Regions from separate parts of the Priestia sp. YIM B13486 genome, predicted to be linked through region 1. Evidence: riboswitches for the same ligand, from Rfam matches in the RefSeq annotation. Region 1 holds a riboswitch; each other region holds the start of a gene.
What was found. A riboswitch is a leader RNA that binds a small molecule or an ion and turns the genes downstream of it on or off. The one in region 1 is predicted to bind thiamine pyrophosphate.
Positions count from the first base shown of each region.

Region 2: linked by a shared signal. The riboswitch ahead of thiM (hydroxyethylthiazole kinase) and the one ahead of ACFX4G_RS13365 (acetylornithine deacetylase) in region 1 are both predicted to bind thiamine pyrophosphate.
Region 3: linked by a shared signal. The riboswitch ahead of thiT (energy-coupled thiamine transporter ThiT) and the one ahead of ACFX4G_RS13365 (acetylornithine deacetylase) in region 1 are both predicted to bind thiamine pyrophosphate.
Region 4: linked by a shared signal. The riboswitch ahead of ACFX4G_RS23250 (thiamine phosphate synthase) and the one ahead of ACFX4G_RS13365 (acetylornithine deacetylase) in region 1 are both predicted to bind thiamine pyrophosphate.

Region 1 is NZ_JBHZOZ010000004.1:268,384-271,594, forward strand. It holds gene tenA (thiaminase II) at 1-527, opposite strand, end outside; gene ACFX4G_RS13365 (acetylornithine deacetylase) at 533-1,810, opposite strand; TPP riboswitch at 1,925-2,027, opposite strand; gene ACFX4G_RS13370 (MFS transporter) at 2,204-3,211, opposite strand, start outside.
Region 2 is NZ_JBHZOZ010000002.1:390,127-393,337, forward strand. It holds gene ACFX4G_RS06135 (MFS transporter) at 1-928, shown strand, start outside; TPP riboswitch at 1,121-1,229, shown strand; gene thiM (hydroxyethylthiazole kinase) at 1,306-2,112, shown strand; gene thiE (thiamine phosphate synthase) at 2,126-2,770, shown strand; gene ACFX4G_RS06150 (pyridoxamine 5'-phosphate oxidase family protein) at 2,798-3,211, opposite strand, start outside.
Region 3 is NZ_JBHZOZ010000007.1:50,440-53,650, forward strand. It holds gene ACFX4G_RS18430 (ethanolamine ammonia-lyase reactivating factor EutA) at 1-892, opposite strand, end outside; gene thiT (energy-coupled thiamine transporter ThiT) at 1,049-1,657, opposite strand; TPP riboswitch at 1,692-1,792, opposite strand; lysine riboswitch at 1,967-2,151, shown strand; gene ACFX4G_RS18440 (amino acid permease) at 2,254-3,211, shown strand, end outside.
Region 4 is NZ_JBHZOZ010000012.1:74,629-77,839, forward strand. It holds gene ACFX4G_RS23235 (fluoride efflux transporter FluC) at 1-341, shown strand, start outside; gene crcB (fluoride efflux transporter CrcB) at 342-731, shown strand; gene ACFX4G_RS23245 (hypothetical protein) at 779-994, shown strand; TPP riboswitch at 1,157-1,258, shown strand; gene ACFX4G_RS23250 (thiamine phosphate synthase) at 1,381-2,004, shown strand; gene thiO (glycine oxidase ThiO) at 1,988-3,115, shown strand; gene thiS (sulfur carrier protein ThiS) at 3,112-3,211, shown strand, end outside.

The DNA of each region.
Region 1 (3,211 bases):
CACCATGTCGCTAGTTCTCCAAATTCTTCTGAGCTATACATTTCAATCCACTCACGATAAAACTCATTGTTAGCTCCAGGCTTTTCACTGAGTTCTTTTCCTATTTCCCAATAGCTCCACATACAAGGCAAAAGAGCCGCCACTAATTCAGCTAATGTTCCGCTTTGACCAACGTGCAGCATATAGTGTGTGTATGCAAGCGTTGTAGGAGATGGCTGCGCTTTTTCTAATTCTTTTTCGCTGATTTCAAATTTCTTGGCATACTCACGGTGCAGGCTCATTTCTTCGTTTAATGTAGAATCCAAAAGTGCAGCAAATTTCCCCATCGTTTGAACATCGGTAGCTTTCATGGCTCCAATCGCAAATAATTTAGCATAATCAATTAGGTAAAGGTAATCTTGAATCATGTAAAAGCGAAACTTCTCCTTTTCAAGCGTTCCGTCTCCCATTCCCTGTACAAAGGGATGATTATGATTTTGACGCCAAATAGGCTGCAGCTTTTCGTATAATCGTTCACTAAATTTCATGATGATCACTCCTTATGCGTATGCAGCCACGTATAAATGAACTGCACCATCACTTTTGTATATTGAATAAGCTGATTCATATCTAATTGTTCATTCACAGCATGTGCATTTGCTAAATTTCCCGGACCATAAATAGCTGCCGGAATTCCCGCATCAGCTAGCCAACCGCCATCTGTTACGCTAGTTGACACATCGATTGGGGGCTTTTTCCCTTCAATTTGTTCATGAGTATTTGCAAGCAGCTGTACTCCAGCGTGATTTTCATCAATTTCTAATGACGGGAAGATTTCTCCTCTGTCTTCAATCATTGATGTGCCTCCCCATTCAAAGGTTGGCAGGTTATCTTTTAACCATGGATCTGCTTTTGCAATAGCTAAAATGTATTCTTCCACTTCTTTTGATACTTGGTCGTATGATTCATTGGGATAATAGTGAACGGTGATCCACAGCCTGCATTCATCTGCAATAAACGCAGCATGCCTTCCCCCTTCGATTACTGCTGGATTAATCGTATTTGTTCCCGGCAAAAATCCTGGATAGCTTTTTGTAACAGCCCAGTGGCGCTCCAATTCTTGCAGCCCTCCGATCACTTTTGCCATCTTCTCAATAGCACTCGCAGCTAACAGACCTCCTCCAGCATGAATCATACTTCGGCGTGTACCGTCATGATAGGTTTTACTGCTTTTTATCGTAATCCATCCCGTGATCACTCCGCCTTGACCTTGAATATGTAAATCACTCGTATCAGCAACAAGCGCAAAGTCAGCTGTATATCCTTTCTGACAGCATTGCAGCGTACCTGCCTCTCCCACTTCTTCTCCTACAACGGATTCAAAAATCAAGTCTCCCGGCAGTTCGATTCCTGCTTCTGTTAAAAGCTGGACTGCAAATAATGCTCCTGCCAAGCCGCCTTTCATATCAGCAACTCCGCGTCCGATTATCATGTTGTCTTTTACCACAGCTTCAAACGGATTTGTCTCCCACTTTTCATTTTCTTGTACCTCAGCTACATCCATATGCCCGTTAATAATTAAGCTTTGATAGTCAGCTGATTTTTTCCCTTTTAACGTGCCCACTACAATAGGATCGTTGCAATATAAATCCCACATATCGATGGAAAAACCGCAGTTTTTAAGGAAATCTGCTACGTAACGCTGCGCTTCATGAGAATTTCGTGCAGGAGGCGCCGGCGTTTTATATGAAACAAGCGTTTTTACTAACTGGATTAGCTCCCCTTTGCGCTCCTCTACCTGTTTGACAATCAAATCAATTGTTTCTTCCATGTATGACACCTTCCTTTACGCATAAAAAAACACTTCTTTCGCAGGAAAGAAGTGTTTTTGTTTATATACAAAAAATTATTATAACGAGTTCGTAAGGAAATACCATACAAAACATCCATTACAATACCTCTTTCCTACGCTAGTATTACCTAGTTCAGGTTATAAGGGTTAAGACTTCTCGTCTCTCTCAGCTTAGAAAGCACCCCTAGTGGCGTTGTATCTCTATAAAATTAAACGATTATCATATGTTTACCTGTAATAGTTTTATCATAGTAAAGCGTTTTATTCAATAGAAAGGTTCATGATTCAGCAATGAAAATAGTTTCCTTTTTAGTAAAATAAAAAGCACACACCTTTTTTAAGCAGTGTGTGCTCTTTACTTTTATAAGCTTACTAGTTAGCTATCGGCTTCTTTAAAAATACACCGTAACTAATAGCGCCAATTAAAAGCAGTCCTGCGCCTAATAGGAACACCGCTGTAAAAGTTCCGGTTGCATCTAATATAAATCCCGTTACGATAGGAGCCATTGCTGCTCCTAAAAACCCTCCAAAGTTCTGAATAGCGCCGAGTGAAGCAACTTGTTCCTTCGGTGCAACATCCGCCGCTAGAGTCCAAATGACACCTGATGGCAGCTGTGACGCGAAGTAGCCAATGGATAATAAGACAATACTCAAAGCTGCATTATCAATGAAAGGAACGGGTGCCACCGATGCTGCTGCTAAGATCGCCCCGCCTACAATTGGAATTTTTCTTGCTGTTACTGCAGGAACTCCTTTTCGAATAAATCGATCAGAAATTGCACCGCCAAGTAAAACTCCTATAATTCCAGCTAGAAACGGAATAGCAGCAATCCAGCCCGTTTGTTTTAGGCTAAAACCGCGCTCTGTTTCTAAATAGCTTGGAAGCCAAGTTAAATAAACCCAAATCGTAAACATAATTCCGAAATTCCCGATAATCATAAACCATGTGCTTTTATATTTAAAAAGCTGTGACCATTTTGCTTGTGAGATAGGACTGATTTCCGTTTCTTCTTTAGGGGCAGTTTTCACTTTATTGGCGATATGATCTGGATCACGATAGATCTTTAGCCAAACAAACATCACAATAAAGCCGGCTGCTCCTATAACAATAAACATTCCTCTCCAACTCATTGTTAAAAGCAATACTGTTAACAGCGGCGGAGCAATTGCATTAGCAATTTGAGACCCTGTGTTAATAATAGACGTAGGCAAGCCGCGCTCTTCTTTTTTAAACCACCTTTCCGTCACTTTAATTCCCGATGTAAAAAAAGGAGATTCCGATACACCTAGAAGCATTCTCATAGCATAAAGAGCTGAATACGTGTTAGTAAAGGCACTTGCTACCGTTGCCACAGACCATAGTCCGGATGCCCATGCAAA
Region 2 (3,211 bases), on a different contig from region 1:
TCTTTTATTATTTGTATCGAGAATGTTAGGCGGTGTCGGGGCCGCGCTCATTATGCCTGCTGTTATGGCCTATACAGCGGACGTGACGTCTGCTAAAGAACGTGCTAAAGGAATGGGCTATGTGACGGCGGCGATTACAACAGGATTTATTATTGGACCTGGTATCGGCGGCTTTTTAGCTGAATACGGCATGCGTGTACCATTTTATATGGCCGCAGTAGCAGGAGGCTTGGCTGCAGTGATTACGCTTTTTGTTTTGCCAGAGTCTCGTCCTGTACAAAATCATGCTGTTTCAAACAATGAGAATCCAAAAGAAGATCGGCTGCTACTCCAGCTTATGAATTCCTATAAAGAACCTTATTTTCTAAGTTTAATTATTGTTTTTGTGACATCGTTTGGATTATCCAATTATGAAACGATTTTTTCGCTATTTGTTGATCATAAATTTAGCTTTACGCCCAAAGATATTGCGTTTGTTATTACGTTTGGCTCTATTGCGGGGGCCGTAGTGCAGGTTACGATTTTTGGCTGGATTTTAAATAAGTTTGGTGAAAAAAGAGTGATTTCGTTTTGCTTGATGATGACGGGACTTTTTATTTTACTTACGCTGTTTGTGCACACGTACTGGCTTATTATTGTTGTGACATTCATCGTCTTTTTAGCAACAGATATTTTACGTCCGGCAATCAGCACGCAAATGTCGATGATGGCACAAGACGACCAAGGGTATGTAGCCGGACTAAATTCTGCTTATACAAGTCTTGGGAATATTATTGGACCCGTTGTAGCAGGCTTTCTTTTTGATATAAACATTAATTATCCGTACGTATCAGCTGCACTTGTACTGCTGCTTTGTTTTCTTTTATCTTTAAGAGCAGGGAAGGACAGAAAAACAGCTGTGAGAAATCAAGCGGTTCAAGAGAAATAACCATAAGGAAAAAATGATAGAATTCTTAGGGAATTGAAGACCTCGAGTAGCTTACTGGAGGTCTATTGATTATTCTTTTAGGAATGGTGTAAGGTTTAAAGCGCCACTCACCCTATAGAGAAGCTTTATTTTATCGGCAAAACAGTGAAATGGTTGCAAATAAAAAAGGTTAATAGTAAACTTTAAACGTAACAAGAATAGTATGGGAGCTTGCGCGGGGCAGGCTGAGAGTACAGGGACGCCTGTTGACCATTTGAACCTGTTGGATAATGCCAGCGCAGGGAATGTGAGTACATACCAAAGCACTTTGCGCATGCAAGGTGCTTTTTTGTCTTTTTTTTGCAGTGTTAAAACTAAATGAAAAGAGTGAAAAAAACATGGATATTAGTAAAATTTCAGCTCAATTAGAAAAAGTAAGAGATACAAGTCCGCTTGTTCATAATATTACGAATGTTGTGGTAACCAACTTTACAGCAAATGGACTGCTTGCACTAGGAGCTTCACCTGTTATGGCTTATGCGAAGGAAGAAGTGGCTGACATGGCACGAATCGCCGGAGCGCTTGTCTTAAATATGGGTACACTGACGGCTCAAGAAGTAGAAGCGATGAGAATAGCAGGAAAATCAGCAAATGAAAATGGCGTGCCGGTTATTTTCGATCCTGTAGGAGCCGGAGCGACACCGTTTCGTACAGAAGTAGCACGTCAGCTTGTAGAAGAATTAAATATGGCAGTTATTCGTGGTAACGCTGCTGAAGTTGCGAATGTCGTAGGCGAGTCATGGCTCATTAAAGGCGTTGATTCATTAGAAGGGCAAGGAGACGTCATTGAACTTGCTGAAAAAGCAGCGAACAAATTAGATACGGTGATTGTTATCACGGGTAAACAAGATGTAATCACAGATGGAAACAAAACGTATACAGTAGACAACGGTCACCCGTTATTTACGAAAGTGACGGGGACTGGGTGTCTGCTAACATCAATTATAGGAGCTTTCGCTGCTGTAGAAAAAGAATATGTCGAGGCAAGCGTTGCTGCTTTAAGTTTTTACGGAGTGGCAGGTGAAATCGCCGCAGCGAAAAAAGGTGAAGAAGGGCCGGGAAGCTTTCAAATTGAGCTGTTAAATCAGCTTCATCTTTTATCTGGGCAGGATATTGAATCATATGCAAGAGTACATCAACGTTAAAAGGAGCCGGAAAATGACAAATGAAGAAATCAAAAAGCTGCTGCAAGTTTATTTTATAATGGGCAGCAATAACTGTAAAAAAGATCCGAAAGAAGTGTTGAAAGAAGCAATTGAAGGCGGCGTTACCGTGTTTCAATTCCGTGAAAAAGGCGAGGGTGCCTTAACAGGAGAAGCGAAATATCAGCTGGCGAAGGAACTTCAGCAAATTTGTCAGCAGCACAGCGTTCCTTTTGTGGTGAATGATGATCTGGACTTAGCGATCCGCTTACAAGCAGATGGCGTTCATATTGGACAAGAAGATGAAAAAGCTCATATTGTTCGAGAGAAAATAGGAAAAGGAATTGTGGGCGTCTCTGTTCATAATGTACAAGAGCTGCAGCAAGCGATAAAAGACGGGGCGGATTATGTAGGAATGGGACCTGTTTTTCCTACTTCTACAAAAAAAGACGCAAAAGCAGTGCAAGGTACAAAGTTAATTGAAGAAGTGCGAAACCAGAATATTGACTTTCCAATTGTAGGAATCGGCGGGATCACGCCTGAAAATGCCAAACAAGTAGTAGAAGCAGGTGCAGATGGCGTTTCTATTATTACCGCGATTAGCTTAGCAGCGTCTCCAAAAGAAAAAGCAGCTCAATTGAAAGAAGCGGTAAGAAAATAAAAAAAGCGCACAGTGTGCGCTTTTTTATTATAGCTGAACAGTTTGAGGAGTTTCTTCGCCTTCATTCATAAAGCGAATTTCGTTCGGCGTAATTTCAAGAACAACATACTCAGGGTCATTTGGACCGTCAAACCATTCTTTCATGTGATCGTTCCATATACGCCCTTTTAATTGATCACCAGTACGAAGAACAGCTGTACCAGATAATTCTAAGTATTGATCGCCATATCCTTCGCCGCTGTAGCCCAATAGTACGTGCACGTTCGGATTGGCTTCGATTTCCTCTGCCTTATGTGTATTGATATTTGTTGGTGTGTAAAGAGCGATACCATCTTCATCGCTAAAGAATGTCATATAGCGAGAGTGGGGTTTGTTGTTTACAACTGTGGCTAATGTTCCTACACGATTTCCTTCTAATACTTCGTTTACTTTTTTAGCAAT
Region 3 (3,211 bases), on a different contig from region 1:
ATACTTGGATGGATTGAAAATGATATGCTAGAAGCGGACCAACGTCTCCGTGTATGGCCACTTCCCTCACTGTTTTCGGCTTTTGCTTCTCCATCATTGCTCCTACCCCTCCTGAAATCATAATTGTTTCTGGTTGGATAGAAGATCTTGTATGAGGAGAAACGAGCAGCGAAGAGGTTTGAATTAGTGCTCTTACATAATTCACGGTTTCTTCAGCTAGTAATTGACAGATAGACGAGAGTTTTTCAAATGTTGCTTTTTCACCTTCTCGCAGTGTTAAAGAATTATTTTTTAAAAATTCAGTTAAATAAGGTGAAACGTAGGTAACAAAGCCGTCTGAATTCAGCCGAATTAATCTTCCACCTACATGCAGCGTAAACGTTTCGATCACTTTTCCGTTTTGACATAAAGTGATGTTAGCGGTGCCTCCTCCTACATCAATATTGGCAATTACTGCATTTGTTTCAGCGGAATGTTGGATTGCTCCTGATCCTTTTGCCGCCAATATTCCTTCCAAGTCAGCACCGGCTGTTGCAACAACAAAATCTCCAGCATGTTCGGCTAGATAGTGAACGATACTTTCTGCATTTTGCTTTCTGGCCGTTTCTCCTGTGATGATCACAGCACCTGCCTCCACTTGATCTAAGGAGATTCCTGCGTTCTTATACTCTTGTTCTAGTAGTACCGTTAATCTTTGAACATCGATTTCAACATCGTTTAGCATAGGGGTTGTATAGATAGAACTTACATACGTTACGCGACGATCAATAATTTGACAGCCTGGCAGCGTAAATTGATTTTGTTGATTTGCTATTAACAGCTTGCTTACAATCAATTTTGTTGTGCTTGTTCCAATATCTAAACCTATGCTCGTTATCCATTTCTGTAGCATGCTATCAATCCCTTATCTCGTTTGAATATGGTGATTATCATAAAACAGTTTTTTGAATATTTCACTAACTATGTTATCAAACCTGACACACTTTTGTGTAAACAAAGGTGACAAATGACAAAAAAGACTAAATCTTGGTAGATTTAGTCTTTTTGCTTATGATGAGTGTGATTTAGTTACAATCATTCTTGATGCGGATGGAATTAATAGTGAAAGAATGATTAAGCAGGCTATTAGTGACCCTACCATTGAAATACCGTTCATTGAAAAAGAATACCATAGAGCGGACATACCCTTTGGCGCATATGATCCCCAAAAAATAATGCCCGCAATAAAGTGCCAGAAATACCGTGCGAAGCTGCCGATAACAAGGGATAAAACAATCAAAACAAAAGCTTTTGATCTGTTATTGTTAGCTAAATTTGTTTTAATAGATTGCGAAAAAACACCTCCAAAACCTATAAAAGCAAAAGCCACAATATATTCAATAAACGTTTGTAGCGCTGTTAAAATATAAGCCGTTCCTGTTGCCAACTGCAACAGCCCCCATAATAGACCAGATAGAGCCCCGCCTTTTACTCCCCAGCGAAAGCACATAATAAAAATGGGCACCATGGAGAACGAAATACTCACAGCCGTTGCAATCTTAATGGAAGGCAAAAGATCAAGTAGAAGTGCTAATGCTGCAAAAATAGCTATTTCAATTTTAGCCTGTAAAGGTAATGCTTTATTCACGTTTCTCACTCCTGTTTTTGAATCATTCATATCAAACGGTTTACACAGGAGTAAGCAAATAGATATGCTACTATTCCCACATTCCTACGCTAGCGTTAACTAACAGGTTCTAAGGGTCTGAACATTTCGTTCACTCTCAGCACGGCGGCTCCCCCTGTGGTACGTTCGGATATTTATGTAGTATTATGACAACATTCATTATACCATATGTAACAAAATAGATTCGAGAGATTTCAAAGATGTTTCTATTTTCTGAATCTATTTTTTATAATGACAATCGTTTTAGTATTTGTTATACTTCTTTTATGTCAATTGAATATAAAAAACCCTCATCCTAATCGATGAGGTAGAGGTCGCAGTTTTTAATAGTAAAGTAACGGAAATGCAGAGAACATTGAGGATGTTGCTTGAAAGGAAAAATTGCCGAAGTTTAGATCACTTCTCGGTTGATTTAAGCTGGGGCTGTCTCCGAACAGGAACAGAACTGTCACATCATGCGAGTGATGTGAAGAGCTATCTTCACGGAAGGTTGACGCGGTTTTCAGATTTAAAAGCGCGCACATATACTGCGGGCTTTTTTTATGTTATCCCGTCTCTTTCCGTACATTCGAAAGGAGTATTTATCTATGCAAGAGCAGCAAGAATTAAAACGTGGGTTGAAATCTCGCCACTTAACGATGATTTCATTAGGAGGAGCCATCGGAACCGGCTTATTCCTAGCAAGTGGTGGAGCAATTCACACAGCAGGACCTGGGGGAGCGCTTTTAGCTTACGCTATCATTGGCGTCATGGTTTACTTTTTGATGACCAGCCTAGCAGAGCTCGCAGCTTATATGCCTGAAGCTGGTTCATTTAGTACGTATGCGTCTCGTTTTGTAGATCCATCCTTTGGTTTCGCTCTCGGCTGGAACTACTGGTATAACTGGGCTATTACGATTGCAGCTGAATTATCCGCTGGAGCCCTTATTATGAAATTTTGGTTCCCAAACTCTTCTTCTATTTTATGGAGTGCCCTGTTTTTATTAATTATGTTTGGGCTTAACTACCTTTCTGTAAAAGGATTTGGTGAATCTGAATTTTGGTTTTCGTTAATTAAAGTAGTAACAGTTATCATCTTTTTAGTTATTGGTATTATGATGATTTTTGGTATCTTTAACAATGAAGCACCAGGTTTTAAAAACTTCACGCTTGGTGATGGACCGATTCACGGTGGATTCTTTACTGTACTAGGTATTTTTATGGCTGCTGGTTTTTCATTCCAAGGAACAGAGTTGCTTGGGGTCGCGGCTGGAGAAAGTGAAGATCCGGAAAAAACGGTTCCTCGCGCAGTTAAACAAGTCTTCTGGCGCATCTTGTTATTTTATATTTTAGCTATTTTTGTTATTGGAATGCTTATTCCATACACAGCGGATTCATTAGCAAGTGATGATGTGCGGGTAAGTCCGTTTACTCTAATATTCGAACGAGCAGGTCTGGCGTTTGCGGCATCGGCTATCAATGCCGTTATTTTAACAGCCGTTTTATCTGCTGGTAACTCAGGTATGTATGCTTCTACGCGTATGCTGTGGAACTTAGCGAAAGATG
Region 4 (3,211 bases), on a different contig from region 1:
GTTATTTGCTGAATCTTTCCTTATTATATACGGGCTATCCAATAGGAACGGTAATTGAAAACCTATTAGGAAGCTTCATACTAGGCCTATTAACAGGATTTTTTGTGTGGAAAAAGCCAAAAGAATGGATAAAGCTTGGACTAGGAGTTGGCGTATGCGGCGGTTTTACAACGTATTCAACGTTTGCAGGAGACGTCATTTCTCTCACTCAGCACCATTTATTTTGGGGAGCCATTTATGTAATGGTCTCTTTAGTAGGTGGAATCCTTCTTGCTTTAGCAGGCTATCTATGCGGTGAAGCGGCAGGGAAAAATTTAGTGAAAGTACATGAGGTGAAGTAAATGAGCATAGTGAGCTTGGCACTTGGCGGGGCAGCTGGAGGAATATGCCGTTATCTTTTGGGTTTAAAAGTTACAAAAACAGTTTCAAACCCTCCTTTTCCAGTATCAATGCTGTTTGTAAACTTGCTCGGTGCGTTTGGGCTTGGTCTTTTTTACGGTAGTTATTATGGAAAGGTTCCGAGTCATGCTTATGATGATTCAATATTTTTAATGATTGGCATTGGTTTTTTTGGTGCCTTTACCACTTTTTCAACGTTCAGTGTGGAAACCGTACAGTTAATTCGAGAAAAATCTTATCGGAAAATGCTGGCGTATGTGGGGATTTCAGCATTTGGAACAGTTGGTTTATTTACAGTCGGTTTACTGGCAGGAACGTTTTTATTTAAGTAAAGAGAACGTTTCTAGTAGGGAAAAACAAAAAGACGGAGAAGTAGAGAATGGATAGAAAAGCAGAAGTTTGGAAATACATTTTGTTGATTGTAGCTGTTGCAGGTCAGATCATCGGTTTTTTATTTTTATTTATAAATGTTGTGGCGGCATTTATTTTTTACGGTTTTTATATTCTAACTTTTATTATGTTACTCCTGCTGTTTATATGGGATCGGAAAAAGGAAAAAGACAAGGAAGAATTTGACGACTATACCGATTACTAATCATATAAAAAGCAGAATGATGAGGTGCGCCGGACCTCTTACTTAGTAAAGAAGCTTAAAAGATACATCTATAAAAGGAAGAGAGCCGTAAGAGCATAAAGAGATATTGTATTTACATCTAGTTGTGTTATAATTTTAAGTGCGAAAACAAAATCAATAAATAGCAATCACTAGGGGAGCTTTTTGAAGCTGAGACGAATGTATTTCGGACCCTTTGAACCTGATCTGGTTTGTACCAGCGTAGGGAAGTGGCGATCATGTTTACATAACGATGCATGCTAACCACTCTACGTTGTAGAGTGGTTTTTTTGTATGTAATAAAGCCCTCTACACAAGATGAAGTGATTGAAATTTCTCTTTATTCTGAACGGAAAGGTTTCGATCATATGGATATTCCTAAATTTCATGTCGTTACAACAGATAAGCAGCCAATTGAAGAGGTTCGGGACATTTTAACGGCTATTGAGCCTTTTGCGGGTGCCATTCATATTAGAGAAAAAAAGAAAACGGCAAAGCAGATTCAATGTTTGCTAGAAAGCCTGCCATTTTGTCTCTCTAAAATTATTGTAAATGACCGAGTTGATGTAGCGCATGCTTTAAAAGCAAAAGGCGTACAGCTTGCCTATCATAGTTTAGATGTTTCGTGTGTTAGAGACGTATTTCCTTCTCTTATTGTCGGAAAATCAGTTCACTCTGTGGAAGAGGCTTTAGAAGCTGAAAAAGATGGTGCCCACTACATTCTATACGGACATATTTATTCAACACATTCAAAAAAAGGATTAAAAAGTCGAGGGGTAGCAGCACTAAAAGAAGTAGTAGATGCTGTACAGATACCGGTTATTGCCATTGGAGGAATTACACCTGTAAATGCCAAAGAGGTGCTTCAAACAGGAGCACACGGTATAGCTGTGATGTCTGGTGTCATGCTTGCGCAAAATCCCCTTAAAGCGATTAAACAATATTCTCATATATGGACATCTGGAGGTGGAGAAAATGAAGCAGCATTATGATGTACTGTTAGTCGGAGGAGGCATAATCAGCTCTTCTATCGCTTATCATTTGTCAAAACAAGGAGCATCAGTGGCCATTCTTGAACGAAATCAAATTGGTTGTGAAGCTTCAAGTGCAGCAGCTGGTATTTTAGGTGCTCAAGCTGAAATTGATGAAGAAGGTCCTCTTTTAGACCTTGCTATTAAGAGCAGAAGCATGTTTCCTGAGCTGGTGAAGGAACTAAAAGAAAAAACGGCCATCGACGTAGAGCTCATTCAAAAAGGCTTATTAAAAGTCGCTGTAACAGAAGAAGATGCACACGTATTAAAGAAAAAAGCCGCTCAGCACCACCAATGGGATGAACATGTAAGATGGATCGATGTAAAAGAAGCGCGTTTGTTAGAACCCGGTCTCTCTCCAGACATATACGGAGCCATTACAATACCGGGGGACGGCCAGCTAGCTCCGGCTAAGTTAACGCAAGCTCTTGCTCATGGAGCCTTGTATCACGGAGCAGATATATTCGAATACTGTGATGTTCATTCTCTTATTATGGAAAATGAAACAGTAAAAGGTGTACAGACGTCCAGAGGCTCTTTTTACGGAGAAAAAGTAGTTATTGCAGCAGGCTCATGGGCTAAACGCTTTATTTCTTCTGAACATTTAGGTCGCGTGTTTCCCGTAAAAGGGGAGTGTATTGCTCTTCGAAGTCATAAGCCGCTGCTTTCTAAAACGATTTTTTTAGATGAAGGTTTTTACTTAGTGCCTAAGACTGGTGGAAGAATCGTAATCGGGGCAACTAAGCTACAGCATGACTTTACCAAGACGGTTTCTGCACAAGGTATTCAATTTTTGCTGAATAAAGCTTCGGCGCTTCTGCCAGCTATTAAAGAAGCCACATTTGAAAAAGCATGGGCTGGTCTTCGTCCACAAACAAATGATGGCTGGCCTTATTTAGGAGAGCATCCTGAAATAGCGAATCTACACATGGCGTTTGGCCACTACCGAAACGGTATTTTATTAAGTGCTGCAACTGGAAAAATTATGGCTGATGCTTTGTTAGGGAAAAAGCTGAATCATTCATTTTTTACATCATTTCAGCTAACAAGAGTAATGGAGGGAGTTCATTGAATCTAATCATTAATGGTAAGACCGTTACTTTTGGAGATGAAATTGAAACGGTCGAGCACTTGTTGCAGGCTCAGAACCTGCATGAACGAGTGGTAA